DNA from 4 places in the Thermoanaerobacterium sp. PSU-2 genome. Region 4 is predicted to be linked to each of the others. Evidence: riboswitches for the same ligand, from Rfam matches in the RefSeq annotation. Region 4 holds a riboswitch; each other region holds the start of a gene.
What was found. A riboswitch is a leader RNA that binds a small molecule or an ion and turns the genes downstream of it on or off. The one in region 4 is predicted to bind S-adenosylmethionine.
Positions count from the first base shown of each region.

Region 1: another riboswitch for S-adenosylmethionine. It lies ahead of BVF91_RS07790 (methylenetetrahydrofolate reductase); the one in region 4 lies ahead of metA (homoserine O-acetyltransferase MetA).
Region 2: another riboswitch for S-adenosylmethionine. It lies ahead of BVF91_RS10130 (homoserine dehydrogenase); the one in region 4 lies ahead of metA (homoserine O-acetyltransferase MetA).
Region 3: another riboswitch for S-adenosylmethionine. It lies ahead of metK (methionine adenosyltransferase); the one in region 4 lies ahead of metA (homoserine O-acetyltransferase MetA).

Region 1 is NZ_MSQD01000008.1:54,230-61,923, forward strand. It holds gene BVF91_RS07785 (homocysteine S-methyltransferase family protein) at 1-1,275, opposite strand, end outside; gene BVF91_RS07790 (methylenetetrahydrofolate reductase) at 1,289-2,191, opposite strand; SAM riboswitch class I at 2,246-2,340, opposite strand; gene BVF91_RS07795 (DUF362 domain-containing protein) at 2,490-3,419, shown strand; gene BVF91_RS07800 (sugar phosphate isomerase/epimerase family protein) at 3,430-4,242, opposite strand; gene BVF91_RS07805 (glucose-6-phosphate isomerase) at 4,336-5,691, opposite strand; gene BVF91_RS07810 (HD domain-containing protein) at 5,756-6,253, opposite strand; gene BVF91_RS07815 (nitroreductase family protein) at 6,383-6,880, shown strand; gene rpsD (30S ribosomal protein S4) at 7,032-7,628, shown strand.
Region 2 is NZ_MSQD01000012.1:79,856-87,549, forward strand. It holds gene BVF91_RS10090 (nucleoside deaminase) at 1-140, shown strand, start outside; tRNA gene BVF91_RS10095 (tRNA-Ser) at 144-233, shown strand; tRNA gene BVF91_RS10100 (tRNA-Ser) at 246-339, shown strand; RNA gene ffs (signal recognition particle sRNA large type) at 476-741, shown strand; gene BVF91_RS10110 (HD domain-containing phosphohydrolase) at 896-2,788, shown strand; gene dnaX (DNA polymerase III subunit gamma/tau) at 2,847-4,439, shown strand; gene BVF91_RS10120 (YbaB/EbfC family nucleoid-associated protein) at 4,509-4,844, shown strand; gene recR (recombination mediator RecR) at 4,858-5,457, shown strand; SAM riboswitch class I at 5,606-5,708, shown strand; gene BVF91_RS10130 (homoserine dehydrogenase) at 5,772-7,064, shown strand; gene BVF91_RS10135 (DUF1003 domain-containing protein) at 7,194-7,694, shown strand, end outside.
Region 3 is NZ_MSQD01000001.1:231,613-239,306, forward strand. It holds gene recD2 (SF1B family DNA helicase RecD2) at 1-234, opposite strand, end outside; gene BVF91_RS01305 (hypothetical protein) at 303-875, opposite strand; gene BVF91_RS01310 (HD-GYP domain-containing protein) at 1,076-1,678, shown strand; gene metK (methionine adenosyltransferase) at 1,788-2,975, opposite strand; SAM riboswitch class I at 3,051-3,152, opposite strand; gene BVF91_RS01320 (rubrerythrin family protein) at 3,281-3,784, opposite strand; gene BVF91_RS01325 (peroxiredoxin) at 3,804-4,304, opposite strand; tRNA gene BVF91_RS01330 (tRNA-Tyr) at 4,530-4,615, opposite strand; tRNA gene BVF91_RS01335 (tRNA-Val) at 4,660-4,735, opposite strand; tRNA gene BVF91_RS01340 (tRNA-Pro) at 4,741-4,816, opposite strand; gene BVF91_RS01345 (phosphodiester glycosidase family protein) at 5,149-7,518, shown strand; gene BVF91_RS01350 (hypothetical protein) at 7,542-7,694, opposite strand, start outside.
Region 4 is NZ_MSQD01000004.1:11,581-19,274, forward strand. It holds gene cysK (cysteine synthase A) at 12-944, opposite strand; gene copZ (copper chaperone CopZ) at 1,098-1,322, opposite strand; gene BVF91_RS04215 (geranylgeranyl reductase family protein) at 1,404-2,561, opposite strand; SAM riboswitch class I at 2,750-2,857, shown strand; gene metA (homoserine O-acetyltransferase MetA) at 2,921-3,838, shown strand; gene BVF91_RS04225 (APC family permease) at 3,983-5,335, shown strand; gene BVF91_RS04230 (acyltransferase family protein) at 5,371-7,278, opposite strand; gene BVF91_RS04235 (cysteine hydrolase family protein) at 7,492-7,694, opposite strand, start outside.

The sequences.
Region 1 (7,694 bases), on a different contig from region 4:
TACTTCTTGTAAACTTTTCTCTTTTGCACTGACAGAATTTATAATAGGCTTACCTCTGACTATCCTTACCGCTTTTTCAATCGCCTTTACATTGCTACTATCTATCTGCAATGGCACATTGACGATGTTCTGTACCTGCGAAACGATTTTAGGCATCAATTCCTCTTCGTTTATGCCAGGCACACCGATATTCACGTCAAGTACGCTTGCGCCAAGTTTTTCCTGCGATACAGCTTCATCGTAGATCAGATTATAATTGCCTTCTTTGATAGCTGCACTCAATTTCTTCTTTCCTGTAGGATTTATCCTTTCGCCGATTACACACACAGGATAATCGCTGCCTATGAAAACAGTCTTTGTATTTGATGAAACTGCTGTGTATTCTTTCACGGCAGTTTTTTTCTCTGTATCATGTATCTCAGCTTTCAAAAGCTTAATAAATTCTGGAGTCGTCCCACAACAACCACCAACAATAGATGCCCCGCATTCTAAAAGCTTTTTTGACTCGACGGCAAATTTCTCTTTCGTAATGTCGTAAAGAGTCAATCCATCCTCTAAATGAGGCATTCCTGCATTTGGCTGCGCCAAAATTGGTATCCTTGAAACTTCAGCCATCTTCTTCACTATGTCTGCCATCATGTCAGGTCCCGTAGAGCAATTGACACCTATGGCATCAAGGCCAAGCCCTTGAAGACTTACTACTGCTGTAACAGGGTCTGTCCCCATAAGCGTCCTTCCATCTTCTTGAAACGTCATGGTACAAATTACCTTTAAATTAGTATTCTCCTTTACAGCAAGAATAGCCGCCTTCGCTTCTAATATATCTGACATAGTCTCAATAAGTGCCAAATCAGCACCGGCTTTTTCCCCTTCTACAGCAACCTCTGCAAAGGCACTATAAGCCTCGTCAAATGTCAGCTTGCCAAAAGGTTCCATCAGTTCGCCAATAGGCCCTATAGAAAGAGCAACGGCTTTATCACCAGCAGCTTTTCTGGCTATCTGTACTGCGCTTTTGACTATTTCAGGCAATTTATCTGAAAGATTGTAAGATTTTAATTTTATCCTATTGGCGCCAAATGTATTTGTCTCAATAACATCTGCCCCTGCATCAATATACGACTTGTGGATTTCGTACACAATATCCGGATGTAAGAGATTGTAATATTCAGGGCATTCTCCTGTTTTAAGTCCTTTTTTCTGAAGCATAGTGCCCATTGCTCCGTCAAAGACGATTATGCTATTCTTTAAATTCTTAAAAATATCCAATTGCAACATCTCCTTATGATGACTACAATACTTCTTCTATATCATTTTGTCTCATGTTCTTTACGCCATTTACAATGTCAACAACTATATCTGTCTTGCCAAGTGGCATGATATGAACACCACCCACTTTATTTTTTATCTTGTTTATAAACTCTATTGCAATTTTTGTCCCTTCACCTTTTTCACCGTTTTTCAACCTGTCTATTATTTTTTCAGGTATCTCGATGCCAGGCACCTTTTCGTTCAAGTTAACAGCCATCTTATAGCTTTTAAGGGGTAGCACCCCTACTAAAACCGGAATATCAAATTGCTCTACGGCATCAAGAAATCTGTATAAAATCTCATCATCGTAGACAGGCTGAGTCTGTATGAAAGATGCTCCACATTCTATTTTCGTCCTTAATTTTTCTATTGATTCAGGTCTTAAATCATTTGGATTTGCTGTTGTCCCTATGCAAAAATTTGTAGATGATTCCAACTTATTTCCGCTGTAGTCAAAGCCATCATTTAGCGACTTTGCTATCTTCACAAGACCTACAGAATCTACGTCGTACACGCCTGTTGCCTGTGGCACATCACCTCGTTTTGGATCGTCTCCTGTAAGGGCAAGGATATTTCTGACTCCAAGAGCATACGCACCCAAAAGCTCTGCTTGAAGGCCAATAAGATTTCTGTCCCTACACGTTAAGTGAAATATGGTTTCTATATTTAGATGATTTTGCAAAAGATGTGCCAATGCAATAGGGCTCATTCTCATATTTGCCATAGGACAATCAGTTATATTTAATGCATCTGCTATTCCATATAATTTTTTCGCTTCTTCAATAGAATTCGAAATATCAGCTCCTTTTGGCGTCGATATCTCCACGGTTATGACAAATTGCTTATTTTTAAGTTTCTGGCACAAATTTTCAGAATTTCGCAAAACGACCCCTCCTTAAAATAAAAAAACTCTTCGCCAAAAGAAGAGATATTTTTGCTCCCATCTTTCAGCGATATGCTGCTGGAATTGGCACCGTGATATCCGGTTGCCGAGCTTCATAGGGCCAGTCCCTCCGCTACTCTTGATAAGAGTTTACTATATTAATTTATTAAATTATATGATACCGTCCTCTGGTACAATTGTCAATGAAATATTTGTTGAAATGTTAAAATTACTTAGGCTTTTTGCTTAGATATTTTAATTTTTCATAAAATGCAAATCATATATATGAGGTGATTTTATGAGGTACAGAAAAATTGTAGAACCAGTAGTAGCAATAGCATCTGGCCCTGATGAGATACAAAACTTAAATACCGCTTTAAACTTATTACCTTTGCAAAATCTAATCGAAACGGGTAATACCGTTGTAATAACGCCAAATTTCGTTAAAAGCAAGCCTCCTCAAAGCGGTACGATAGTAGGACCAGATACATTGAGAGCCCTTATAAGATACGTAAAGTCTAAAAATCCTGGCAGGATTGTGATTGCCGCCGGCTCTGGTGGAGATCCTACGCCTAAAGTTTTATCTGACAATGGATTTGATAAAGTCATTTCAGAAGAAGGCGTAGAATTTGTAGATCTAAATTACGGTCCTTACGTAGAATTGCTGCTGGACGACTGTCTTTTAAAATCAACAAAAGTAAATGAACTTTATGAAAAAATGGATGTACTAATTTCATTCACTCAAATGAAAATGCACGAAGAAGCTACAGTATCGCTTGGAATAAAAAACATAGCTTTAAGCTGGCCTCCCGCAGAAATACATGGATTTCCCAAAAAAAATTTAGGCATACACGATGACCTTCACAATTTCATAAGGGCTATGGCTGAAAAAATATCTATAGATCTTACGATATTAAGCGGTCAAGAAGCGATGATAGGCACAGGGCCATCAGAAGGAAAGCCTATCAATGCAAACATGATAATAGCAGGAACAGATCCTGTAGCAACAGATACAGTAGGTGCCAGAATGTTTGGACTTATGCCTCAAGGCGTCAACTACTTGTTTCAATGTGCTAAAAGAGGTGTAGGCACAGGTGAGCTTAAAAATGTCACTATCAAAGGCATACCATTGCAACAAGCTGAACTGAATTTCTCTACGCAGGCGTATGGCTATGGCATCGCCTTAGATTCAAGCGAAATAAAGCAGATGGTGCCAGGAAAAGCTTAAAGATAAGGGTTTAGTCCCCCTTATCTTTATTTTCAAAGATGCTTTTTAGGTATTCAATGCCTTCTTTTAAATCATCAATATCCTTATAGTTGTTTCTGTAGACTTCCATTATGATAGAGCCATTGTAATCTAATTTTTTTAACTCTCTATTAAGCTTTGCAAAGTCAAAGCTCCCTCTGCCTGGAAGGTACAGATTGCCGCAATCATCGTAATCGCATAAATGGACATTAACGAGTTTATCTCCCATTGATTTTAAGTATTCAAATGGATCTTTCTTGCTTTTCATCGCCTGCTTTATATCCAATGTAAAATAAACATTTCTGCTTTTCACAGACTGTCTTATGAATGTAGCAAATTCTGGATATGCAAACCAACACCAATAGACATTTTCCCAAGAAAATTTAACCCCATATTCTCCTGATGTATCAGCTATATAATCCACATATTTCGCAATCTTGTCAAAATCAATATTAGGCGTCGTATCTTTTTTAACAGCAGGTCCGTGAAAAACGTATATTTTTGCCTTAAGTATCTCTGCTGCTTTCAAGACTTTAATAAGCATCTTTGAGGCATCGTTCCTTTGCCTTTCAGTTGCTGAAAAAAGCTGCGGTTCAAACTGAGTGCCTATAGCATGTATTGAATTAACTTCAATGCCGTATCTATCTAAATCATCCCTCATAGCTTTGCAATAATCTTCATCATATTCGCTGTAAGATTCCAAAAAAACTTCCACACTCTTTATGCCCATTTTAGCTATTATAGGAATCGTTTCCTCTGTAAGATAGACAGGATAAAAACAAGCCGTCGATATGCCAACTTCCATTTCATCACCATCCAAAAACAATTATCACATATTATATTATACATGAAATCATTCTGACAAAAAAAGATATGCCAATCGGCATATCTTTCATAACTATCTCTTTAGCCTCTTTTCCAATTCCTCTTTCTCTTTTTCATAACCTGGTTTGCCTAAAAGTGCAAACATGTTTTTCTTGTACGCTTCAACGCCTGGTTGATCAAACGGATTAACGCCATTTAAATAACCGCTTATGCCACAAGCCATCTCAAAGAAGTATACAAGGTATCCAAAATTGTAAGCCGATATCTCAGGCACATTCACAATCAGGTTAGGCACTCCGCCGTCATTGTGAGCAAGCACCGTACCTTCAAAAGCTTTCTTGTTTACGAAATCAACTGTCTTGCCTGTCAAGAAATTAAGCCCGTCAATGTTATCTTTATCTTCATTTATAGTTATTTCTTTAAGTGGTCTTTCAACATTTATGACAGTCTCAAACATTATCCTGCTGCCATCTTGAATGAATTGTCCCATTGAGTGCAAATCTGTAGAAAAATCAACTGAAGCAGGATATATTCCTTTGTGATCTTTTCCTTCACTTTCACCAAAAAGCTGTTTCCACCACTCTGAAAAATAGTGAAGCCTTGGCTCATAGTTGACTAAAATTTCAACTGATTTTCCTTTCCTGTAAAGAGCATTTCTTACAATAGCATACTGCATACTTAAATTTTCTTTGATGTCCGGCTTTTTGAAGACTATAGATGCATCGTATGCACCTTTCATCATTTCATCGATATTTATTCCTGCAGCCGCTATAGGAAGCAGACCTACAGCCGTCAAAACCGAGTATCTTCCACCTACATCGTCAGGAATCACAAAAGTCTCGTATCCTTCTTCGTCAGCCAGTTTTTTAAGGGCACCTTTTTGCCTGTCTGTCGTAACATATATCCTTGACTTTGCTTCTTCTTTTCCGTATTTTTTCTCCAGGAAATCTCTGAAAACTCTAAAAGCTATAGCTGGTTCTGTAGTAGTGCCAGATTTCGATATTACATTTATAGAAACATCTTTTCCTTCTAATATTTCTAATAAATCTTGAAGATATGTAGAGCTTATGCTGTTTCCTGCAAAGTATATCTCTGGTGCTTTTCTAACAGATTGCGGTAAAACATTGTAAAACGAGTGTGTAAGCATCTCAATCGCTGCTCTTGCACCTAAATATGAACCACCAATACCGATAACCACAAGTACATCTGAATCTGATTTTATCTTCTCTGCAGCTTTTTTAATGCGAGCAAATTCTTCCTTATCATAATCTTTAGGCAAATCAACCCATCCAAGGAAATCGCTTCCCTGAGCTGTCTTGTTAAGCACCATATCTAATGATAGAAGCGCTTGCTTCTCAAGATATGATATTTCGTGCTCATTGACAAAGTTTAGCGCATTTGAATAATCAAAGTTTAATACATTTGTCATATGTAAACCTCCAATCTTTTTTTACATCTCATATTTTATACCATATGATACATATTATCAAGCTTTAGCTTAGAAACATATCGTTTGCAATCATCTTGCCTGTCTGTGTCTTAAAATTTTTCTCAATAATACTTGACACATTTTCTCTATCCTTGTACAATTCGTCTTCTTCGATGTTGACTAAAAGATCTGATTCCCATATTATCTGAAAATCGACTCCATCATTTTTAGACGCCGTATGGTGTCCACCTATAATGTATGCAACTCTATCCATAATATCCTCATCTTCATTATTTTTTAGCATTATTTCTCTTGCAATCGGCGGTCCTTCTATTTCCTGATATTTACCAGACGAGCTGCCATACTTTTCCTCAGCATTCTTTATGCCAATATCGTGCAAAATTGCGCTTATGTATATAATCTTTTTCATCTTATCATCTGCAATATTCTCACCGTAAGCAATCCTGTCAGCGTAGTTAAGCACTTTCAACGCGTGATTTATCCTCTTTAAGTCAGTGCCATAGTATTCTTTAAGCTCAATGATGTATTTAAGCCTTGACATAATCTCATATCTCCCCCTTATCTTTTCTTAATTATTATTTTTGCATAATGATAGTTTATCGTCAATAAATATTTTATAAATTTTGAAATCAAATTTATTGTGGTTATAATATAGATGGAGGTGTTTTAAATGGATGCAATAGAAGTATTAAAACAAAGAAGAGCTGTCAGAACTTTTGAAGATAAGCCAATACCAAAAAATATTTTAGAGGACATAATCGATTGCGGAAGATTGGCTCCGTCAGGAAACAACGCTCAACCATGGCATTTTGTGGTTGTCACTGATAAAGAGACTCTAAAGTTTATATCAGAGAAGGCTACATACGGTAAATTTATAAAAGATGCGGCAGCATGTGTCATAGTATACTGCGAGAAAGACAATAGACATCATCTGGAAGACGGAGCAGCCGCAACAGAAAACATAATGTTAGCAGCAAAGGCACACGGCATTTCTTCATGCTGGGTCGCTGGATATGACCGCAGTTACGAAAATGACATTAATGAGCGGCTAAACGTTCCTTCTAATCTAAGGATGATTTCTATCATCCCATTAGGATACAGTCAAGACAATCCGGCCCCAAGAAACAAAAAATCATTGCAAGATGTAATCCATTGGGAGAAGTTTTAAAAAACTCGGCTTAATGCCGGGTTTTTGCATATTTTTTAGTTCTTTGATAAAAAATATACTTGCGAAAATACTTGATAAATTTTATTTCATACTATATAATTTGGATGTAGTTAATTGATAATGATTATCATTATAAAATGGAGGTGAGCAGTTGTCAAGAGTAGTAACACCAAAGCATAGAATGTGCAGAATTGTAGGACATCCCCTATGCGGTAGCCCAAAGTGTCCTTCGTTAAAGCGGCCGTACGCTCCTGGACAGCATGGGCTAGCTAGAGGCAAAAAGCTTTCTGAATACGGTAGAAGACTCTTTGAAAAACAAAAACTCAAATCAATCTATAACGTCAAGGAAAGACAGTATAGAAGGTATTTTGAAAAAGCACTAAAAAGCAAGGAACCGACAAGTGAAAAACTTCTTTCACTTCTTGAAAGGCGCCTTGACAATATTGTATACAGGATGGGCTTTGCTCCTACAATATACTCTGCACGTCAGCTCGTTTCGCATGGCCATATTTTAGTAAATGGCAAAAAGGTAAATATCCCATCTTATGAGGTAAATGTCGGAGATGTCGTCTCCGTTAAAGAAAAAAGTAGAAATATGCCCCTCATAAAACAAAGCATCGGCACAAATGATATTCCACCATATATCAATATCGATGTAGATAAAATGGAAGGCAAATTAATTAAACTACCAAGAAGAAGCGAAATTCCTGTAGAAATTGACGACCATTTATTAGTAGAATTTTATTAAGCCTGGTAATCCAGGCTTTAATTCTTTTAAAATTTTTTTATAAGTGATAAAATTAAATTGTAGAAT
Region 2 (7,694 bases), on a different contig from region 4:
ATATAGGCGCAGAGAGCCGTGATAGCGGTGCTGCAGGCACTGTATATGATCTTTTAAATAAAAAAGCAGAAGTTTATTTTGGCATCATGGAAGATGAGTGCAAAAAACTGATAAATGATTTTTTTAGTAGACTAAGGTAATCTGGAGAGATGGCTGAGTGGTCGAAAGCGCTCGCCTCGAAAGCGAGTGGGCGGATTCCCGCCTCGTGAGTTCGAATCTCACTCTCTCCGCCATGGAAATATCATGGAGAGATGGCTGAGCTGGTCTAAGGCGCACGACTGGAAATCGTGTGTACCCTCAAAACGGGTACCGAGGGTTCGAATCCCTCTCTCTCCGCCATTAAATGTAATTCCCATCTTAATCCATAACATCCATTAAAAATTTCAATCCATGTGTTGATTTTTACATATAGACGATGTATAATAGGTCTTGCATTGCACAAAATAATGTTGTAAGTTGAAAAGGACTTACATGGCCGTACTAGATGGGGAGGTAGCGGTGCCCTGTAACCTGCAATCCGCTATAGCAGGGTCGAATTCCCGAGCCGAGGCATGATTACTGTAAGGCTGGCATAAGTAAGTGATTATGATATTCAAGTCCTCCGCAATGGAAATTTGTGAACCCCGCCAGGTCTGGAAGGAAGCAACGGTAAGCAAATACTTCCATGTGCCGGGGGAGTGCTTGAGTGGAGTTAACTGCTTATGTAACGCTTATGGTAACATGACAGAGTCGGGTGTGCGGCCTTTTTATTTTATTATATTTTACTAAAAAATTTTAATACGTACATAAAAAATATTTTATCAAAAAAATATTCTGATATTTAAAATTTGTGTAAAGTTTTTTTGCGCATTGTCGAAAATACTAATAGTGACTTTTACTGCTTAGGGAGGTATTTATGTTTAGAAGTTATCGCAATCGCTTGTTCGTCATAATATTCGGAGTTTCAGTCTTTGTATATCTACTTTCGTTTGTCCACATAGTAAAAGGCATAGGCAATAACATATTTGCTTCTTTTTTGATATTGTTTATTTCGGCTTTTATAGCAATGACAGAGTCAAAGCACTTGTCATATCCAATAGAAAAGTTGAATGAAGGCGTTAAACGTATAATAGATGGTGAATACGATTATAATATCGATATAGATGTTTCAGAAGAATTTGTAGAGTTATCAAGAAGTTTCAGAGAAATGTCACATAAGCTAAAGTCAACTTATGAAGAGTTAAAAAGGGAGTCTCAGGAGCTTTTAAAGAAAAACAACGAATTGCAAGATTACTATGCAGAGCTTGAGGCATCTTATGAGCAGATGGAAGCTGTGACAAACGAGCTTGAGAAATCGGAATCAAAGTATAGGACGTTGGTAGACAATATTTCAGATATTCTTTGGTTTACTGATAGTGAATATAATATAGAGTTTATTAATAATAGATCAGTAAGGTATTTAGATTATATGCCAGACGAGATGACAGGCAGAAAAATCACAGAATTCGTTCATGACGACGATAAGAAGATCATGGAAGATCTGATGAATGGCAGAATAAGCATGGCGGAAATAAAATTCAAAAAAAGAGATGGTTCAATACTCCTTACAGAAACGAGAGCCAAGGTAATAAAGAACAATGAAAATGAGATATTGGGAATTCAAGGCTTGTCGAGGGATATAACTGATTACAATAATGCGAAAAAAGAGATAATGGAGAGAAATAGGCAGATTCTGGCCATAGGAAATGTGACGCAATTGTTGACTAAAAATTTAGAACCTCGAGATGTTTTATATTCTATTGCTGAAAAAATATCCACCATTCTTTCTTCACCACTTTGTACCATAAGGACGATAAATGAGTCAGGAAGATTAGAGCTTATGGTAGCAGCAGGGGAATTGAGAGACATGCCTCTTTTAAAAGAGTTGTCGTTGTCGTCGGATGAAAATGTTAAGCTTCTTGTTTCAAAAGAGATTACTGTTTTGGATCCTAATAAATTCCCGATAGATGATAATTTGCTTTTGCGATTGAAAGAATTAAATGTAAAAAACGTGATAGCTGTTCCACTCATATCTAAAGATAAGGCTGTGGGAATCTTAAATATATTAACAACTTCAAAGCTTGCCAATGATATAAGCTTGTTGAGATCTGTTGCTGATAGTGTGTCTGTTGCCATAGAAAATGCAAATCTGTATGACGACATGAGGAATTGGTACTTTAGGACCATCGACGCTTTGGCTCATGCTGTTGAGGCAAAGGATAAATACACAAAGGGGCATTCGCTTAGAGTTTCGAAGTACGCTGCAATTATAGCCGAAAGCATGGGACTGCCAAAAGATGAAATAGAAAAGATAAGAATTGCTGGTCTGTTGCATGATATAGGAAAGATAGGGGTGGCTGACAGTATACTTACCAAGCCTGGCAAGCTTACAAATGATGAGTACGACAAGATAAAGCAACATCCAAAAATATCTAGAAAAATATTGGAACCAATTGGACTATCTAAGGATATAATGGATGGAATTGAAAAACACCACGAAAGATACGATGGGAAAGGATATCCATTTGGGCTTAATGACGACAACATACCATTGATTGCTGCGATACTGTGTGTGGCAGATTCATTCGATGCCATGACATCTGATAGATCGTATAGGAAAGGGATTTCCTTTGACGAGGCTGTAAATGAATTATTGAAGTACAAAGGCACCCAGTTTAATCCGAGGGTTGTTGACAGTGTAATATCTATATACATGAGAGACAGAAAAAAGATGGAGAGGATTAAAGTAGAAACGGAAGTAGCAAACTAAAAGGATATAGAAAAGTATCCTTTTTTTTGTTACAATTAAGTAAATGAGGTGTTTTTCTATGTACCAATCACTGTACAGAAAGTATAGGCCTAGAAGCTTTGGGGAAGTTTTGGGGCAAAATCATATTGTCAGGACTTTAAAAAATCAGATAAAAAGTGGGCGAATAGGACATGCATATCTTTTTTGCGGTACAAGAGGTACAGGCAAGACAAGTGTTGCAAAGATTTTTGCAAAAGCTGTTAATTGCCCTAATAGCGTAGATGGGGAGCCATGCAACAAATGTCAGATATGCCAGTCTGCCAATAACAATTCTCTCATGGACATAATAGAGATAGATGCGGCATCGAATAACAGCGTTGATGATGTAAGGGAATTGAGGGATAACGTCATATATGCTCCTTCTTCATGTAAGTACAAGGTGTACATTATCGATGAAGTCCATATGCTGTCTGGCAGTGCTTTTAATGCCCTTTTAAAGACGCTTGAAGAGCCTCCGCAACACGCGATATTTATTCTGGCTACAACTGAGCCAAATAAGATACCTGCAACTATTTTGTCAAGGTGTCAAAGGTTTGACTTTAAAAGGATATCATCGAAAGTTATTTCACAGAATATAAAGAAGATAGCTGAAGACAGCCAAATAAAAATAGACAGTAAAGCAATTGCACTGATTGCAAAGCATGGAAATGGCTCTATGAGGGATGCTATAAGCATACTTGAGCAGTGTGCTTCATACAACGATGTTTTAACGTATGATGATGTGTGTGATATACTTGGCACTGTAAATGATGATACATTGTTTGCTTTAGTGAATAGTTTAAACGATAGAGATGGAAAAGAAACCATAAAACAGATAGATAAGTTGATGCTTTACGGCATAGACGTAAATAATTTGGTGAAGGCTTTATTGTCTTTTTTGAGAGATGTGATTGTATATAAGACATGTGGTGATGAGTCAGAAGAGATATTAGAAACAGAGATAAATGATGTAATTGAGAAGGCTTCTTTATTTGACATGGCGTTTTTATCAAATGTGTTAGAGAAATTGATAGATCTTCAGGGAAAAATAAGATATGCTCAATCTCCAAGAATAATGCTGGAGATAACATTGCTTAAGCTTATAAATCCGGAAATCTCACCTGATATGGACAGTATTTTAGATAGACTAAGTATGTTGGAAAATGTGATTAAAAATGGAAAAGTAATGCCATCTGTAGAGAAGGATATTGTCGCTGATGATAAAACTTTAAAATCTGAGAGGGCTTTTGATGATGTAGTGGTAAAAAAAGAAGCGAAAAAAACTGATGATATAGTTGATAAAGTAGATAAGAGCATTGAGATAAATGTGAATGAAGTTTTCAAAAAACTATTAAGCATGATAAAGAAAGACAGACCGATGATTTTTTCTTTTTTAAGCTTAGGCAAACCGTATTTGAAAGATGGCAATTTTGTGATAGAATATCCAAAGGAGCATGTGTTTTACAAAGAAGAGCTTAATAAAATCGAAAATAAAGATTACATCAAAGATGCTATTAAAAGACTGACAGGTAATGATTACAACATAGTTTTTGCTACAGAAGAAAAAAATGAAGATGAACAGTTAATTGAGGCAGTAAGAAAATATTTTGGCGATGTAGAAATAATAGATTGATTAATCACTACTGAGTCAAAATTAGCATATAAATAAGAGAGAATACAAAATTAATTAGGAGGTATTTGGATGGCTAAAGGAGGATTTCCTGGCGGTTTCAACATGAATAACATGATAAAGCAAGCGCAGCAGATGCAGGAGCAAATGAAGAAAATGCAGGAGGAGCTTGAAAACAAGACGGTTGAGGAGTCTGCAGGCGGTGGAGCTGTAAAGGTAGTGGCAAATGGCAGAAAGGAGCTTATAAGCATAAAGATCGATCCGGATGTCGTTGACAAAGACGATGTAGAGATGCTGGAGGATCTTGTATTGGCTGCAGTAAATCAAGCTTTAAGAAGTGCTGAAAAGATGATTGCAGAAGAGATGGGAAAAATAACAGGAGGTTTCAACATACCTGGCTTGTTCTGAGGTGAATTAATTAATGAACGTATATTCGAGGTCATTGTCAAGGCTTATTGATGAATTATCAAGACTTCCCGGCATTGGACGCAAGACAGCTCAGAGGCTGGCGTTTTACATCTTAGATATGCCTTTAGACGATGTTGTTAACTTGTCTAATGCTATTTTAGAGGCAAAGAACAATTTAAGATACTGTAAAAAGTGCTATAACTTTACTGACAGTGAGCTTTGCAGTATATGCAGTGATGAGACGAGGGATACACATACCATATGTGTAGTTTCCGATCCCAAAGATGTAGTAGCGATGGAAAAGACGAGGGAATATCGAGGCTTATACCATGTACTTCACGGTGCAATATCGCCTATGGATGGAATAGGTCCAGAGGATATAAAGATAAAAGAGCTGTTGGAGAGGATAAAAGATGCTGAAATCAATGAAATAATATTAGCTACAAATCCAGACATAGAAGGCGAGGCAACTGCAATGTACATCGCAAAGCTTATAAAACCTTTTGGAATAAAGGTGACAAGAATTGCACATGGTGTACCGGTAGGCGGTGACCTCGAATACACAGATTCTGTAACACTGTCAAGGGCTTTAGAAGGCAGAAGGGAAATGTAAGTGATCGAAATTGAATCTTTTAACTAAAAGGTACTATGTTGATGTAAGAAAATGTGGAAAAGATAAAAAATCTAAAAATATGTATTGATTCTTAGCGTATAAAGTGATAATATAAATATCAACAAATTTAAAAGAGAATATTGAAGGCCTCTTATCAAGAGTGGTGGAGGGACTGGCCCGATGAAACCCGGCAACCGGCATTTATATGCGTTTGGTGCCAAATCCTGCAGGGAAAACCTGAGAGATGAGAGGAGTGGCGTATTTTGGCCCTCTTCTCATTGAAGAGGGCCAAAAATTTTTAGGAGGTATGCCACATGGAATTTAAGATTGGATTGTTGGGATTTGGAACAGTAGGAAGCGGAGTCTATAAAATAGTCGCATCAAGAAAACAGCATATAAAACAAAAAACGGGGTTTTATCCCGAAATAAAAAAAATACTAGTGAAGCATCCTGATAAGCCGAGAAATGTTAATGGTGTAGATGAAATACTAACAACTGATGCTAACGAAATCTTGTGTGATAGCGAAATAAGTGCAATAATTGAAGTAATGGGAGGAATTGATCCTGCTTACGAGTACGTAAAAAAGGCGATAATTTCTAAAAAACATGTAATTACTGCAAACAAAGAGTTAATAGCAAAATATGGAGACGAGCTTAGAAAAATGGCAGATGAAAATGGTGTATTTTTGAAATTTGAAGCAAGTGTCGCTGGAGCAATCCCCATTATACATCAAATTGAGAGGCTCAAAATAACCGATGAAATAAATTTCGTAGGAGGGATAATAAACGGTACTACAAACTACATATTGACGCAAATAACAGAAAAGGGAATGAAATATGATGAAGCACTTTTATCAGCTCAAAAAAGAGGTTATGCTGAAAGCAATCCGGATTACGATATAAAAGGATTCGATGCTTTGTATAAGCTTGTGATTCTTATAAAAAAAGCATTCGATGCTGATGTTTCTGCTAATTCAATATTGAGATATGGTATAAATGAAATAAAAAATGACGATATATATTATGCTGAAAAATTGGGATACAAGATTAAACCATTTGCATGGGCTAAATACGAGAAAGGAAACGTCTATGCGAGTGTAGAGCCTATATTGATAGAAGATAGCAACATTTTAGCAAGTGTTGGTGATGTAAACAATGCTGTTATACTGAGAGGAGACAGTTTTAAAGAGCTAATTTTTATTGGAAAAGGTGCAGGACAAATGCCTACAGGTGATTCGGTTGTTGCAGATTTAATAGATATACTATTGAATTATGATATAAAAACGAATCATACGTCTAAACGCATTTCAGTTTTTAATGGTAGTTTTACAGATGTATTTTATATAAAACTTAAACCATTTTACAAGTTTAATATAAAAAATATTTTAAAATTTTTTACTGATAATGGCGCTTCGTTTAATGAGTCTGTTTATGATGGAAATACTTTTGCGGCTGTTTTCAAGCTTTTTGATAATGATATAAACAGGTTTATAGAAAGTTTAGAAAACAAAAAAATGTGTACAATAGAAAGTCTCTTCAAAGTGTTGCATGATGACAATGAAGTGGATAATAAACAAGTTAATACAATACAAAGTGAAGTTATATAAAAATTATACAAAGTATGATGCACGTCATTAAATTAACGGAAAGTAAATTTAAATCTTGTAATGCGTTTGATATCTATCAACATAAAATTTTAACCAATATTTATTTTTACAATGAAATGAGGGATGAATATGACAAAGAATTTTTCGAAAAAGGACTTGATTAAAGTTATATTAGAAGATATAGATGATTCTGAAATGATTGAAGAAGATATTATTCATATGATTATTAATGAGAAAGTTGCTAAAGATGTTTCAAAAGAGCATGAAAAGCATTTAACTTTTGGAGACAGAATGTCAGATAAGTTAGCGGAATTTGCCGGAAGCTGGGTTTTTATAATAGGTTTTGGAATTGTGCTTTTTGCCTGGATCATTGCGAATAGTTTTATTTTAAAACGTCCTTATGATCCATATCCATTTATTTTGCTTAATCTTATTTTATCATGTCTTGCTGCAATTCAAGCTCCAATTATTATGATGAGCCAAAATAGGCAAGAAGCAAAAGACAGAATTCGCTCTAAAAATGATTATAAAGTTAACTTAAAATCAGAGCTAATTATAGAAGATCTCCATAAAAAGATAGATGAATTGCAAAAATTACACCAAGAATTACTTAATAAGATTGACACTTTA
Region 3 (7,694 bases), on a different contig from region 4:
CCCATACAATGTCGACGGCGCTATCGTCTCGTACTTTGAGACCTTCACCTGTTCCCCATAGTCAGGATGTACCATCCACTCGCCTTCAACTTTAAGCGTCTCACCTATCCCAACAAAAGGCATATATCCTACTACTGTAATAGTATCCTTTTTCGAATTAAGTTCTAACACAGCGTACCCATTTTGTTCGTTTTTAAAAATTATTTCCTCAACAGTACCTATTATTTCAACCATAGTTATCCCTACTTTTTTATTTTCTATCTACAATTGTATATTATTTTCATAGATATTTGAAGCGCGCATCATATTTTTTCAATTTTGTACTTTATCTTCACGATTTCTTCATACAAAAGAGCTATGTCTGCTTTCGTTGCTGGTAGATTATACATAGAGCTGTTACTTTCAAAGTTTAATGGACTTAAATTAGCAAAAAAAGTCTTTATCATGGCAGCATCTCTCAAGTGCTTCTCGATCGTAATCTTCTTTTGATATACTTTTATCTTAGCGTCACCAACATTTACAATGCAATACGTAGAATGCTCCTCTATCTCTTTTATCTTCTCATAGCATACATATCCGTAAGATACATCCTTTGCCACCTTTGGAATTCTAACTTTTAATTGCACAAGCGTAAAGTTAGAAGCTATAGGAATTGGAAAAGTATTTTTAATGCCAAGGCTTTTGGCGTACTTTTCTTTTATGGCACTTAAATCTACAGCATACTTTTTCAAAGTCCTCTTTAGACAACTTTTGACACTGGATTTTATACGCAATACATTGCCATTTAAGTCTATTAATTCCGTCCCATCTCCGTAATCATCAAGATAGCAAGGCAATATGGCAATGTAGACATCAGGTATATCAAAATCCTTCATCTCCATTACTCCTTTACGAACTTATGTTTGTACTTATTATATAAAATAACAACTTCAAAGTCAATATATGGATATGTGTTTAAAAATTTTCCGAATTTTTTTTTTTTTTTTTTTTGAATTTTATTACAATGTATGAAATTATTGACTGGTGCAAAAAATTATAATATAATATTAATTGTCGAAAAAAGGGGAAAAATGAGATGAATTATGATGAAGAAAAACTGATGTCGCATCTTCTGATGTCGCTAAAAAACTACCATTACGAGACGTACAAGCACAGCATAAGAGTCGCAAAGTTATCATACAATGTAGCAAACATGATGCGGCTTAATATAAAGGAAAAAATAACGATATACAAGGGTGCATTGCTGCACGATATAGGCAAAGTGATGATTCCGATTAGTATTCTTGCAAAACCAGATAAACTTACAGAATTGGAATACGACGTCATGAAATTGCATCCCAAATACGGCGCCGATATACTGGAAGCCTTAACACCACTTGCATATTTGACATCTACTGTGCTATATCATCATGAAAGGCTTGATGGGACAGGCTATCCTTATGGTTTAAAAATCATTCCGTTTGGCGCACAGATTGTAGCAGTGTGTGATTCTTTCGACGCAATGACAAACGATAGACAGTATAGAAAAGCTAAAAATGCTATTGAAGCAATACAAGATTTGAAAGAGTGCGATGCAAAGTACAACCAAATGCTTGTTTCAGCATTAGAAAATTTGGTTAAAACAAAGACACAAATTCTCGAAAAAGAAAATAGAGAAAGCAATGGAATCGCCATCTAATTTATGCTATAATAAAAGTAGCGGAGCGTACAATTTTTATAAAAATCGCGGCTATAAATATAAATATACAAGCCGCAAAGCCCGGAGGAAACTCCGGGCTTTAAAATTATTATTTATTGAAAGCAAGTTTTTTCAGTATCTCAACTCTGTCAGTTCTCTCCCATGTAAGGTCAAGATCTGTACGTCCAAAATGTCCATATGCTGCAACTTGTCTATAAATAGGCCTTCTTAAATCAAGATCTCTTATGATAGCAGCAGGTCTCAAATCAAATACTTTTTTAACTATTTCTGATATCTCTTCATCAGATATTTTCCCACTGCCAAAAGTATCTACATTGACTTCTAATGGTGTAGCTACGCCTATAGCGTACGCCAATTGAACTTCACACCTTTCAGCAAGCCCAGCAGCTACGATGTTTTTCGCTACATACCTTGCAGCGTACGCAGCAGATCTGTCTACTTTCGATGGATCTTTGCCAGAAAAAGCACCGCCGCCATGTCTTGCATATCCACCATAAGTGTCGACTATTATCTTCCTTCCTGTAAGACCACTGTCTCCTTGCGGTCCGCCAACTACGAATCTTCCTGTCGGATTTACATATATCTTCGTATCATCATCAATAAGCTCTGGTGGAACGATAGGTTTTATTACATACTCTTTTACATCATTTTCAATCTTATCATGATCCACATCTGGTGAATGCTGTGTAGATACGACGATTGAATCAACTCTCTTTGGCACGTCATCAACGTACTCAATCGTCACCTGTGTCTTGCCATCAGGTCTTAGGTAATCTAAAGTGCCATTTTTCCTTACCTCTGCTAATCTGCGAGCAAGCCTATGTGCTAATGATATTGGAAGAGGCATAAGCTCAGGCGTCTCTGTACATGCGTATCCAAACATCATGCCTTGGTCTCCAGCGCCTTGTTCTTCCAGCTCATCGTAGGAGATGCCTTTTTTAACTTCTAGAGCCTTATCAACTCCCAATGCTATATCTGGAGACTGTTCATCTATTGATGTAAGCACAGAGCATGTATCTGCATCAAAGCCGTATTTTGCACGAGTGTATCCTATTTCCTCTATGACTTTTCTTGCGATTTTAGGTATGTCAACGTAACACTTTGTGGATATTTCTCCCATCACCAATACCATACCTGTTGTAACAGCAGTCTCGCAGGCTATCCTCGCATATGGATCATTTTTTAAGATCTCATCTACAATAGCATCAGATATCTGATCGCAAATTTTATCTGGATGTCCTTCAGTAACTGATTCTGAAGTAAAATACTTTTTCATCTGTATCCTCCTTTTTTAAATCACATAAAAGACCTAAAACAAAATAAAACCTCTCCAAAAGAAGAGGCACATCCACCCTCATCTTTCAGAAGTAAACTTCTGCGAGAATTAGCACCTTGTCGTAAGACAGGTTGCCGGGCTTCACAGGGCTCTTCCCTCCACCTCTCTTGATAAGAGTTTCACTTATTTAACTTAAAATATAATATCACAGTACAACTAATAAGTCAATTAGAAAGTGAAAAAGTGCTTGACGACTGTCAAGCACTTTAAAGTTAATATATGATAATGAAGGGGTTTTATGCCTTTTAGAAAACAACAAACTTATCTCTTGGAGCTCCACAAACTGGACATTTTTCTGGAGCCGTATCAATTGCCGTATATCCGCAAACAGGACAAATGTACACTTTAGAAATAGCTATGTCTTCATTTTTAAGTGCCGCTGCTTTTGCATCTGTATACATCTTAGCATGTAACTTTTCAGCTTCAAGAGCATAGTTGAAGCTTTTATCTGCAGATTTCTCCTCCTGCAAATCTGCTACGGCTTTATATGCTGGATACATTTCTTCTACTTCAAATGTCTCACCTGCTATAGCCTTGTCAAGGTTTGATACTGTGTCTTTTACTTCTCCCAATGTCTTATAGTGATTTGTAGCATGGACTAATTCGGCATAAGATATGGCTCTAAAAAGCTTTGCTATGTTTGGCTTACCCTCCTTTTCAGCCACATCAGCAAAAATTTGATACCTCATGTGAGCCTGGCTTTCACCTGCGTATGCATCGCTTAGATTTTTTGTCGTCATTTCTCTCATTTAAAAATCTCCTCCTTTTTTAATCTAATACTTTGTCCCCTGGTTTCCAACCTACAGGACAAGCATGACCTGTTTGAAGTGCATTAAGCACTCTCAATATTTCATCGACATTTCTGCCGATTACTGGCTCATGTACAACTTCGTAATCAACAATTCCCTCAGGGTTAATGATGAATGCAGCTCTTAATGCTATGCCAGCATCTTCAATAAGTATTCCATACTGCTTCGTGACTTCTTTGTTGTAATCAGATAAAAGCGGAAAATCAACACCACCGAGGCTATCTATCCATGCCTTGTGTGAATAAACGCTATCTGTGTTGATACCTAATAGCTCAGCATTGAGCTTGTCAAACTCAGGTTTCATCCTGTTAAACTCAGGTATTTCTGTCGAACATACTGACGAAAAGTCAAGTGGATAAAAGAAAAGCACTACCCATTTACCTTTATAATCGCTTAAGGATATTTGACCTTTTGTGCTGTCTAACTTAAATTCAGGAGCTTTCTTACCTACCAACGACATATGTACACACCTCTCATCTATTCTTCTTAGTCAATCATACATTGGATAAGCTATTAATATTTTATTTCTATTAATAACTATTTTCCCTTCACAAGTATTATTATACATCAATTATTTTTTATGTCAATAGGATTTGGGAAATTTTTTATCGATGTCTTTAAAAATCATTATGATAAGGAAATCTTGAAAGGCAAAATAAAAAAAGGCCCTTTAGCCTTGTATTCATGGTGGAGGGAGATGGATTCGAACCATCGAAGGCACCAGCCAACAGATTTACAGTCTGCCCCCTTTAGCCACTTGGGTATCCCTCCATGATTATTTTATTTTAATGAGAAAAAATATTCACAAATAGAAATGGTGGTCGCAATAGGGCTCGAACCTATGACCCCCTGCTTGTAAGGCAGGTGCTCTCCCAGCTGAGCTATACGACCAATAATGGTCGGGGTGGAGGGACTCGAACCCCCGACCCCATGCTCCCAAAGCACGTGCGCTACCAACTGCGCTACACCCCGGCGTCTCGCGACATATTTGATTATAGTTGAAATCTATCAATTTCACAAGATTTATTATTCCTCATTTTAGCCGGTTTCCATCAGTTAATTTGGCATTTTTTCAATATCTTTCGCTTATGCTCCATTTATCTTTTATAATCATTATACACAATTTAGGCAATAATAATATTAGTTTTTATTTTTATTTTATGAAATTGTAACACGGCTGTAATATACAAAAGGTACAATATGGTTGTATAGGTATGGAAAATTTATCAACCGCGCTAAATTGCCGAAGATAAGTTTTAAAGAACAATTGCTAAGTACATAGTAAGTACATAGGAGGGATTTTCGTGAAGTACCGAAAAGCTATAAGCATGTGTATATCTTCAATAATCATTTTTTCATCGGTTTTTATGAATGGTATTGCTGCAGATGCTTACACCGTAATAACTTCAAATGAAAGCCAGCAAATATTAAGTAAAGGTGTTACAGAAAAAAACATTACATATTTTACGACAGATGGTTTCATCAATATCAATGTTTTGGATGTGGACTTAAGCGACAGTAACACATCAATATCCACCATTTTTAATCCATCTGGTTTTAAAGACAGAATGGATGTAGAAGACATGGCAAATGGAAACGGTGCTATAGCCGCAGTAAATGGCGATTTTTTTGACACGAAGCAAGGGTTTATCGTAGGAGCATCAGTTAAAGACGGAAATCTTTTAACTGTCCCATACTATCAAGGGAATTACGCCACATTTGCCATAGATAAAAACAATGTTCCATCAATAGGATATTGGAAAAGCACTTCTCTTAGCATAACACTACCTGACGGCAGTCAAGTTCCAGTAAGTGCTTTAAACAACGTAGGTTCCATAGGCAGTGGTACATCTTGCGTCATATTTACAAAGGACTGGAATGATGAGACACCGGGTCTAAGCGATAGCTATAAAGACCTTGTTGAAGTATTAGTTGACAAAAACAACAGCGTCTTGGAGGTAAGACAGGGTGAAGGTCCTGTAGCAATTCCCGATGGAGGCTATTCTATAGATGCAACAGGTGATGTCGCAAAGATTCTTTTAAATCTAAAGCAAGGAGATAAAGTCATCAAAAATATCTCTACAGACCCTCCATTTGACAACTTTAAGATGGCTGTAAGCGGAGGAACCATTTTGGTACAAAACGGTTCAATACCGTCGCAATTTACCGACAATGTAGACGGCATATACGCAAGGACAGCTATAGGCTATACTGAAGATAAGAAGCATGTAATAATAGCAACAGTTGACAACGCCAACACGAGAGGAATGACAGAAAGTGAATTAGCGCAGCTTATGCTAAGCTTAGGCGCTTATGAAGCTATGAACTTAGACGGCGGCGGCTCAACTCAAATGGCCATAAGACCTTTAGGAGATAGTCAAGCAAAGCTCCAAAATGAAGTTCCTGGTTTCGAAAGAAATGTAGCCAACGGCGTTGGAGTATTTAACACAGCACCAACAGGAAATCTATACGCTATAAAAGTTGAAGCAGATAGCCCAAATGTCTTTGTAGGCACCCACAGAGCAATCATTGTAAAAGGATATGATGCAAATTATCAACCAGTAAAAATCGATCAAAACTCCGTATCATTTTCAATAAGCGGCATAGCAGGAAAATTTGATGGAAATGAATTCATGCCTCAAAGTGCGGGTGATGGCGTAATAATAGCAAGAGTAGGCAATGTGACTGGTACATTGAAAATAAAGGCTTTAGATGCTATAGCAGACATAAGATTTACGCCTTATTCGGTCAATGTCGATAAAGGCGGGACTACATCAATATCTGTGATAGGCAAAGACATAAACGGCTATAGAGCACCTATAGAAGACAGAGACATAAGATGGACTGTCTACAACAATGTAGGCACCATCTCAAATGGAGTCTTCAAAGCAGCCAATAGCGATCTATCTGGTGCTTTATCGGCAAATATAAATGGAAAAGTAGGAAATTTAATGGTAAAAGTGGGGCAAGGATCAGATTTTGATGCGTCACAGCTTCCAAAGCCATTGGACTTTGAATCTATTGACAGCAAAAATAAGGAAGTAAGCGTCAGCAACACTAACGATTCGTTTAAATTCATGGTATTTGGGGACACAGATTACAATACGCTTTTGAAGCTTCAAATTTCCTTAAAAGCTGCCAGCATAGCCAATAAAGACTATCCTTTAGTAGTTTTCACAGGGGATGTAAATGACAAAGTTTTAAAATCACTTACGATTCCTTATATAAAAGCAGGTAATTCTTATGAAGTATATGACTTTAGAAATTCGACATTTATCATGTTAGATGATACTAATGGTGGTTTGCTATCATCAAATAAGGATCAGTGGAGTTGGTTTTTAAACACATTAAACAGCGTAAAAGGAGATAATCTATTTGTAGTTTTGCCAAAACCTGTATGGGGCTCCGATGGGTTCAAAGATACAAAAGAAGCTCAACTGTTTGAGGATACACTGCAAAAATTCAGAGAAGATACAGGTAAAAACGTATGGATAATATACAACGGAGATACGCCTTTTTATACGACATTGAATGACAACATAAGGTATATATCTAATTATGGAACAAATAATGGCAGTGGTAGTATGGACATATACAATGACGCCAGATACATTTCAATAATGGTAAATGGAAAAGACATTTACTATCAAGATAAAAATTTGTTTACAAAGTAAAAGATGCGCTTTTAGCGCATCTTTTACTTTGATGTATTTTTCTCATCAAAATACTTTTCTACCACACTCTTTAAAAAATCTATGTCATTTTCTGACAGGTGCTTTTTAAGTATATCCATCATCTCGTAGCTTTCTTCTGCTGTCACACCATCTTGAGACATTTTCATGATCTCGCC
Region 4 (7,694 bases):
AAAGTATCTTTTTAATCTTGATACAATGTCGTCGAGAGATATCTTTCTCCTGTATCAGGCAGCAATACGACTACCGTCTTGCCTTTGTTTTCTGGTCTCTTTGCAATCTGAGTCGCTGCGAATGCGGCTGCACCTGATGATATTCCAACTAATAATCCTTCAGATTTTGCCAATGCTCTTGATGTCTCAAATGCTTCATTGTTTTTAACTTGGTATATTTCATCAATGATTTCTCTATTCAAAACATCAGGTACAAATCCTGCACCTATACCTTGTATCTTATGTGGACCAGGTCTTCCACCTGATAGAACTGGAGAATCAGCAGGCTCAACTGCTACAATCTTTACATCAGGTTTCCTTGATTTCAAAACCTCACCGACACCTGTAATTGTCCCACCTGTGCCAATGCCTGCAACAAATATATCTACATTGCCATCAGTGTCTCTCCATATTTCTTCTGCTGTCGTCTTTCTGTGTATTTCTGGATTGACAGGATTTTTGAACTGTTGCGGTATAAATGCATTTCCATACTGCTTTGCCAGCTCCTCAGCCTTTTTTACAGCTCCAGACATGCCTTCTGGGCCAGGCGTCAATACTATTTCAGCGCCAAGCGCTTTAAGCAAATTTCTCCTTTCAATGCTCATAGTCTCAGGCATAGTCAATATTAATCTGTATTTCTTAGCCGCTGCAACAAAAGCCAGCGCTATTCCTGTATTGCCACTGGTTGGCTCAATAATAACAGTGTCTTTGTTTATAAGCCCCTTTTCTTCTGCATCTTTGATCATAGCATATCCGATTCTGTCCTTTACGCTGCTTAATGGATTAAAATACTCTAATTTTGCTATAAGCTTTGCTTCAAGATTATTTTCTTTATTGTAGTTTGATAATTCCAATAGCGGCGTATTGCCTATTAAATCCGTAAGGCTTTTTGCAATCTTTGACATTATATCCTCTCCTTTAAATTATACTATTCCGATTGGATTTTATGTAATTATTATATAGCAAAAAAAGCTTTTTGTAAATAACATTTTTTTAACTTTATTATACAGCAAATATAAAAAAATAACCGCATTAGCGGTTAAACATACATGAAAATATTAAGCTTCATATCCTGCGTCAATAATCGCTTTTTTCATGTCATCTATAGTAACTTTTTTAGGGTCGTATGTTACAGTGACATTAGCCTTATCCAAGTCTACTGTCGCTTTTGATACTCCATCAAGACCTTTTAATGCTTTCTCTACAGTCATTTTGCAATGGTTGCATGACATGCCTCTGACATCAATCGTGACAGTTTCACCTTTTGAACCAAACAAACCCATATTTAATCTCTCCTTTCATATACTCATAAGGGGTATTACCTATAAATAGTTTAATTTAACTACAGTTTAAAGTCAATTACTTCATGACACGTTTTTTTCTACTTTAATTTTCGTCTTAGAAGTCATTACCCGCAGTGAATACATTGGAACTTTTAATTTAAAATTCTTATATGTATTATCACCCATCATTATATCTACAAAGTATGATAGCACATTAGGAAAATATCTTACTGATTTTTCTATGAAATCCATGTTATTGTACGTAAATTGCGCTAATCTATATGCCCAACCAACATCTGGCACAACTTCTCTATTGAGTCTAAGAGTGTATTCATCCAATCCACATTCTCCACTGAAATGCTTTTTTAGAACATCAAATGATATGTCTGCAGTAAGCAAAGCATTGTATATTCCTTCGCCTGTAAATGGATCAGCAAGCCTTGTAGCATCTCCAATCAATATTATTCTATCGTTATTAAATACACCATCGCTCCCATCAGGAAACGACAACTGATGCCCGTAAATTTTGCAGTCTTTTATATTTCCGTCCACATTTTCCTCTATCATTTTAGATAACATTTCTTTTATGTCTGAAACTTTGTTTAAAAAAGTCCCGACACCAATAGACAATCTATCACCTTTAGGGAATACCCATCCATACCCATATCTTATTGCGTTGAAATCCACCACAACTTTTCCTTTTAATCCATCGATTAAGCTATTATCGACGTATACTTCACCTTCAAGTGCTATGCCTTTTTTGCCATTTATTAAGTTCGCTTTATGTGCCACATTGCTGTTTATTCCGTCTGCACCTACTAAAACCTTTGTCTCATATTCACCCCTGTCTGTCACAACGACAAGTCCCTTATCATGCTGATAAAAGTCATAAAATAATTCACCATCATGTATTTCACACCCATAATAAGCTGCTTTATCTATTAAATATTTGTCAAATTTAGTCCTATCTACCTGATATATTATAGGCTCACCAGTCTGCAAAACAGTCTGTTTGCCGTTAGGAAATTTAAAGATAATTTCATTGGTAATATCTTCTACGTATTGGCTTATATCAATATCTAATAATTTGTAACACCTTTTCGTTATTCCGCCACCGCAGGCTTTGTACCTTGGAAAAACATGCTTTTCTATCAACAATACCTTATATCCTTCTTTAGACAGCTTTCTTCCTAATGTAGATCCTGCAGGTCCTCCACCTATTATTATTGCATCATACATTTCTTTCACCTCTAAATTCAATTATAATTGCAAAACATACTAAATAAAAGCCACAAATTGGATTATTTTAAGCTATTCATAAACAAACAGTTGTCAATATAAGAATTAGCGAAAAGTGTCCTTCATATTATTGACATCAAACTTCAATAAATATATAATTATTTTAACAATTTAATATCGTAAATCAAAACTCATCAAGAGTGGTGGAGGGACTGGCCCTGTGAAACCCGGCAACCGTCATATTTTATGAAAATGGTGCTAATTCCTGCAAAGCTTATAGCTTTGGGAGATGAGTAGATGTGATTATCTACGCCTCATCTCTGAGGCGTTTTATTTTTTACATTGAAGGAGGTTTGCAAATGCCCATCAATATACCAAATGGCCTACCTGCCATCGATATTTTAGCTAAAGAAAATATATTCGTAATGGCTGAAGAAAGGGCAATTCATCAAGATATACGCCCTCTTAAGATCGCCATCTTAAACTTGATGCCTACAAAAAGTGTGACAGAAACACAGCTATTAAGACTACTTAGCAACAATCCACTGCAAATCGATTTAAAATTTCTCTATGCAGCATCACACAAATCTAAAAACACTGCGCCAGAGTATTTAGAAGCTTTTTACAAAACATTTGATGACGTAAAACATGAAAAATTTGACGGTCTCATAATAACCGGAGCACCAGTGGAAACTTTGGACTTTTCAGATGTTGATTATTGGCATGAGCTTGAAGAAATAATGGAATGGAGCAAACACAATGTATTTTCAACATTTCACATTTGCTGGGGTGCTCAAGCTGGTCTTTATTACCATTATAGGATTCCTAAATACCCACTGAAAGAAAAAATGTTTGGCGTATTTTTGCATAAGGTTTCCAAAAAAAATGTCGACTTATTAAGGGGATTTGACGACGAATTTTATGCGCCCCATTCAAGATACACGGAAGTCAGAAAAGAAGATATAGAGCTTGTAGATGACCTTGAAATACTTTCTGAATCAGATGAGGCAGGCGTATACATAGTTGCATCAAAATCTGGCAGGCAGATATTTGTGACAGGTCACTCTGAATACGATCCTTTGACTCTAAAATCTGAATACGAAAGAGATTTAAAAAAAGGCATTCCTATAAAAATACCAAAACACTATTTCCCGGGAGATGACCCTAACAATGAGCCAATTGTAAAATGGAGAAGCCATGCAAATCTATTGTTTTCTAACTGGTTAAATTACTATGTATACCAAAAAACACCATACGATGTGAATTCAATTGAATAAATATGATTTATGCAGGTTATAAAACTTGATTTTATATCCTGCATTTTTTATATCATTTTTGCAAAATTATTCATTGACTTTTTCACTTTCCTGTGCTAATTTAATTATGCTATTTCAAAAATTTATAGAAAGGAATTGTACTATATGGACAAAACACAAAAGCTCAAAAAAGACATTGGCCTATTTATCGCCACAGCACTTGTGACAGGTAACATGATGGGTTCCGGCATATTCATGCTTCCTGCTACACTTGCATCTAAATCAGGTCCTGGCGCAACAATACTGGCATGGCTTGTTACAGGCATCGGATCAATATTGTTGGCATTATCATTTGCAAATTTAGGTTCAAGGATTCCAAAAGCCGGTGGCCCGTATGAATACTCAAAATTAGCTTTTGGAGACTTTATAGGTTTTATCAATGCGTGGTTATACTGGAATGGTTCATGGATCGGAAACGCTGCCGTTGTCATTGCAGTTGCCAGTTACTCAAGCGCTTTATTCCCGATTTTATCGCAAAATCATTTAGCCGCTTTTCTGTACACCAGTGGAATCTTATGGATTTTTACGATAATCAATATAATAGGTGTAAAAAAGGCTGGCTCAACTCAAACAACAATAACTGTGTTTGAAGTATGTCTTTTTTTATTCTTCATAATCGTATCAGCAGTACATTTCAAGTCAAGCAATGTAATGCCATTGTTCCCTGCAGGAAAAGGCATGAATACTTTGTCTGCAGCAGCAACTTCAACGCTGTGGGCGTTTGTAGGACTTGAAACTGCGTCAATAACCGCTGAAGAAATTAAAAACCCTGAAAGAAACGTAAAGTTAAGCACCATATTCGGAATATTAATAGCTGTAGTGATGTACCTTGCCATAAACCTTTCGGCAATGGGTGCAATGCCACAAAGCCAGCTTGCAAAAAGCGCTTCTCCAATAGCCGACATCCTCAAACAGTTTTTAGGGAAAAACATTGCGAATGTCATAATAGTAGGCTCTGTCGTAAGTGTGCTTGGCACAACTGTCGGATGGCTTTTATCTACAGCTCGTGTGGCTTATGCGGCTGGTAAAGACGGTCTATTTCCAGAGATTTTTTCAAAAGTACATCCTAAATACAAGACTCCTCACGTATCATTGATCATAGGATCGGTGCTTGTAAATCTGCTATTGCTGATGAACTATACAAAATCTCTGGTTTCTGCGTTTAATTTTATAATACTGCTGGCAACTTTGTCTTTCCTACCTGTGTACGCTTTTACAGCCGCATCTGAAATGATGCTTCTTATAAAAAGAGACAAAAACGTCAGCGTATTAGGCTTTATAAAGAATTCCATTATTCCACTTTTAGGCTTTGCATACGCCATGTGGACAATATACGGGTCTGGAGCCGAGACTGTCATGTACGGATTTATAATGCTTATGTGCGGCATACCCTTCTATATATACATGAAGTACAAAAATAACTCAAAGCTAAACGAGATTCGAAAAGTCTTAGAATAATTACAGGCTGCAAAATGCAGCCTTTTTACATCGTTTTAATTTTCTTCTTTTACCGCATTTGCTATAAGTGAAGCAAAATACTTCGCACCACTGGGCTCTAAGTGAACCGCATCGGGTGAAAAGAATGAATCATGTCCATAGCTGGCTTTATACCAATCAATTAAAGTAGTGTGGGGATATTCTGAAGACACTTTTGACAACGTCTCATTGACGATGCTTTCCCAAGGGCGTGGGACGCGGACATTTACCAATATTACGCGTTTTACAGGCTCTGCGCTCTTTAAAAGCGATAAAAGCTGGTCTTCAGTGAAAGGCCCATTTGTCCCCAACTCAACTATCAATGTGTCTATTTTTCCTTTCGCTTTGAGGTTTTTCACGACATCTTTTGCTTGATACATTTGTCTTCCTACTTTGCCATCAATCGTGATTCCCGGCAACATCTCTTCCAAGTAAGGCTTTGTATCTATCAATATTGAGTCACCTATTATGGCTATACCCTTTCCATCCTGTACAGGGCTGGTTGTGGAATCACCGCTATTTGATACTGCTGAGTTTGAATTTCCGCCTTTATACGGATAGTACTTAATATCTCTCCTATTATCTGGCAAATTATCATTGTAGTCCTGCACATCACTGCTAATATTGCTACTACTTCCTACATAAGATGGTGAATCTGATGCAATATTTGATGAACCTGAATTTAACGAAACTGATGCGCTGGCCGGTATGATTCCACTCATACCTGCAATAAAAGTGCCCATTAAGCATACGGATAATGAAACTAAAGCAGATGTTTTAAGTGTAGGTAGTATTTTCCCTTTTTCAAACCTCAATGATTTTAAGTCGTTTATGATTTTTTTAAGTGCGCCGTGTCTTATTGGATCCTCCACGTATTTCCATGAAAAGGCAGAAATAACAATGATCATAAATACCTGCAGCAGCGCCCGAATAGGATCAAAGCCTTTCGTGTCCACAGTTGGTGTCGTCAAAATAAGCACCGGAAAATACCAAAGGTACACTCCGTACGACCTTGCCCCCAACCATCTTAATAGAGCGCATCCTAATATTTTCCCCAACAAGCTTTTAGGATGTGCTGACACAGCTACCACCACAGCAGTTATTACAGATAGCAAATACATGCCACCTCTATATACAAACGGATCGTATTGATTGACGTACATAAGCATAGCAAAAATCGAAACTATTGCCAAAAAGCCAATCATATCATAAATCAATACTTTTCTTTTAGCTTCATTGTTGGAAAATTTGTTGCTGGGTAGAATCAACGCTAAAGCTGAGCCTAAAAGAAGCCCAAAAGCGCGCGTATCAGTGCCATAATATACACGGCTGGGATCCATTCCTGGAATGTACATCATACCCATTGCCAAAGCAGAAAGCGCAGAAAGCAGCAAAGTGATAACAAAGATATACTTTTTCTTCTTTATATACTTAAGTGCCACAATCAATGCTAACGGCCAAATAAGGTAAAACTGTCCTTCAACAGCCAGTGACCATAGATTGCCAAACGTCGATTGTGGTCCAAACTTAGCAAAGTAAGATACTTTATGAAATATAAGCCACCAATTGTTGACATAAAGCAAACTTGTTATAGCATCGCCTTTAATAGATGAAAGCCTTGAAGCATCGAAAAGCGTAACATAAGAGACGACTACAATTACCATAATAAAAAGAGCTGGAAACAACCTCAACATTCTGCGCTTCCAAAAATTTTTTAAATCAACTTTATTGTTTTTCTCCCATTCTGATGCAATTATATTTGTTATCAAGTACCCTGACAACACAAAAAATATGCTGACGCCAAAAAAACCACCCTGCAAAAAAGTCAGATTAAGATGATATCCAATGACAGCAAGCACAGCTAAAGCACGTAGTCCGTCAAGTCCTGCCATGTATCTTGCGTTTTCGTTTAAAGGTTTTGGCACTGAAATCCCCTCCTAAGATCCCTCACAATAAAAAGCAATTTGCAACAAAATTCTTCATCATTCATCTAAAACAGCCATTTTTCTATAAATCCATTATATATTATCAATATTACAAAAGCATTACAACTGATAAATAAAATATAAATATCTTATAAATATTTATTAATAAAAAGAGCCCTTTATACGTTAAAGAGCTCTTTAAAACTTTTTATTTTATTCTTCCAACAGTTCTTTTACGATATTTATGCCATTAAGCTTCATGTGGTATAGAAACATAGTATGCGTTAAGTCACCATCGTGTGGAACTATTTTAAGCCTTTCCGCTGTCTTCACGCTTATATCGTAAGTCTCAACACAATTTTCAGGCACAATCACATTGGCGCTTAAATTATTGGCGTTTGCAATCATCTTTATAG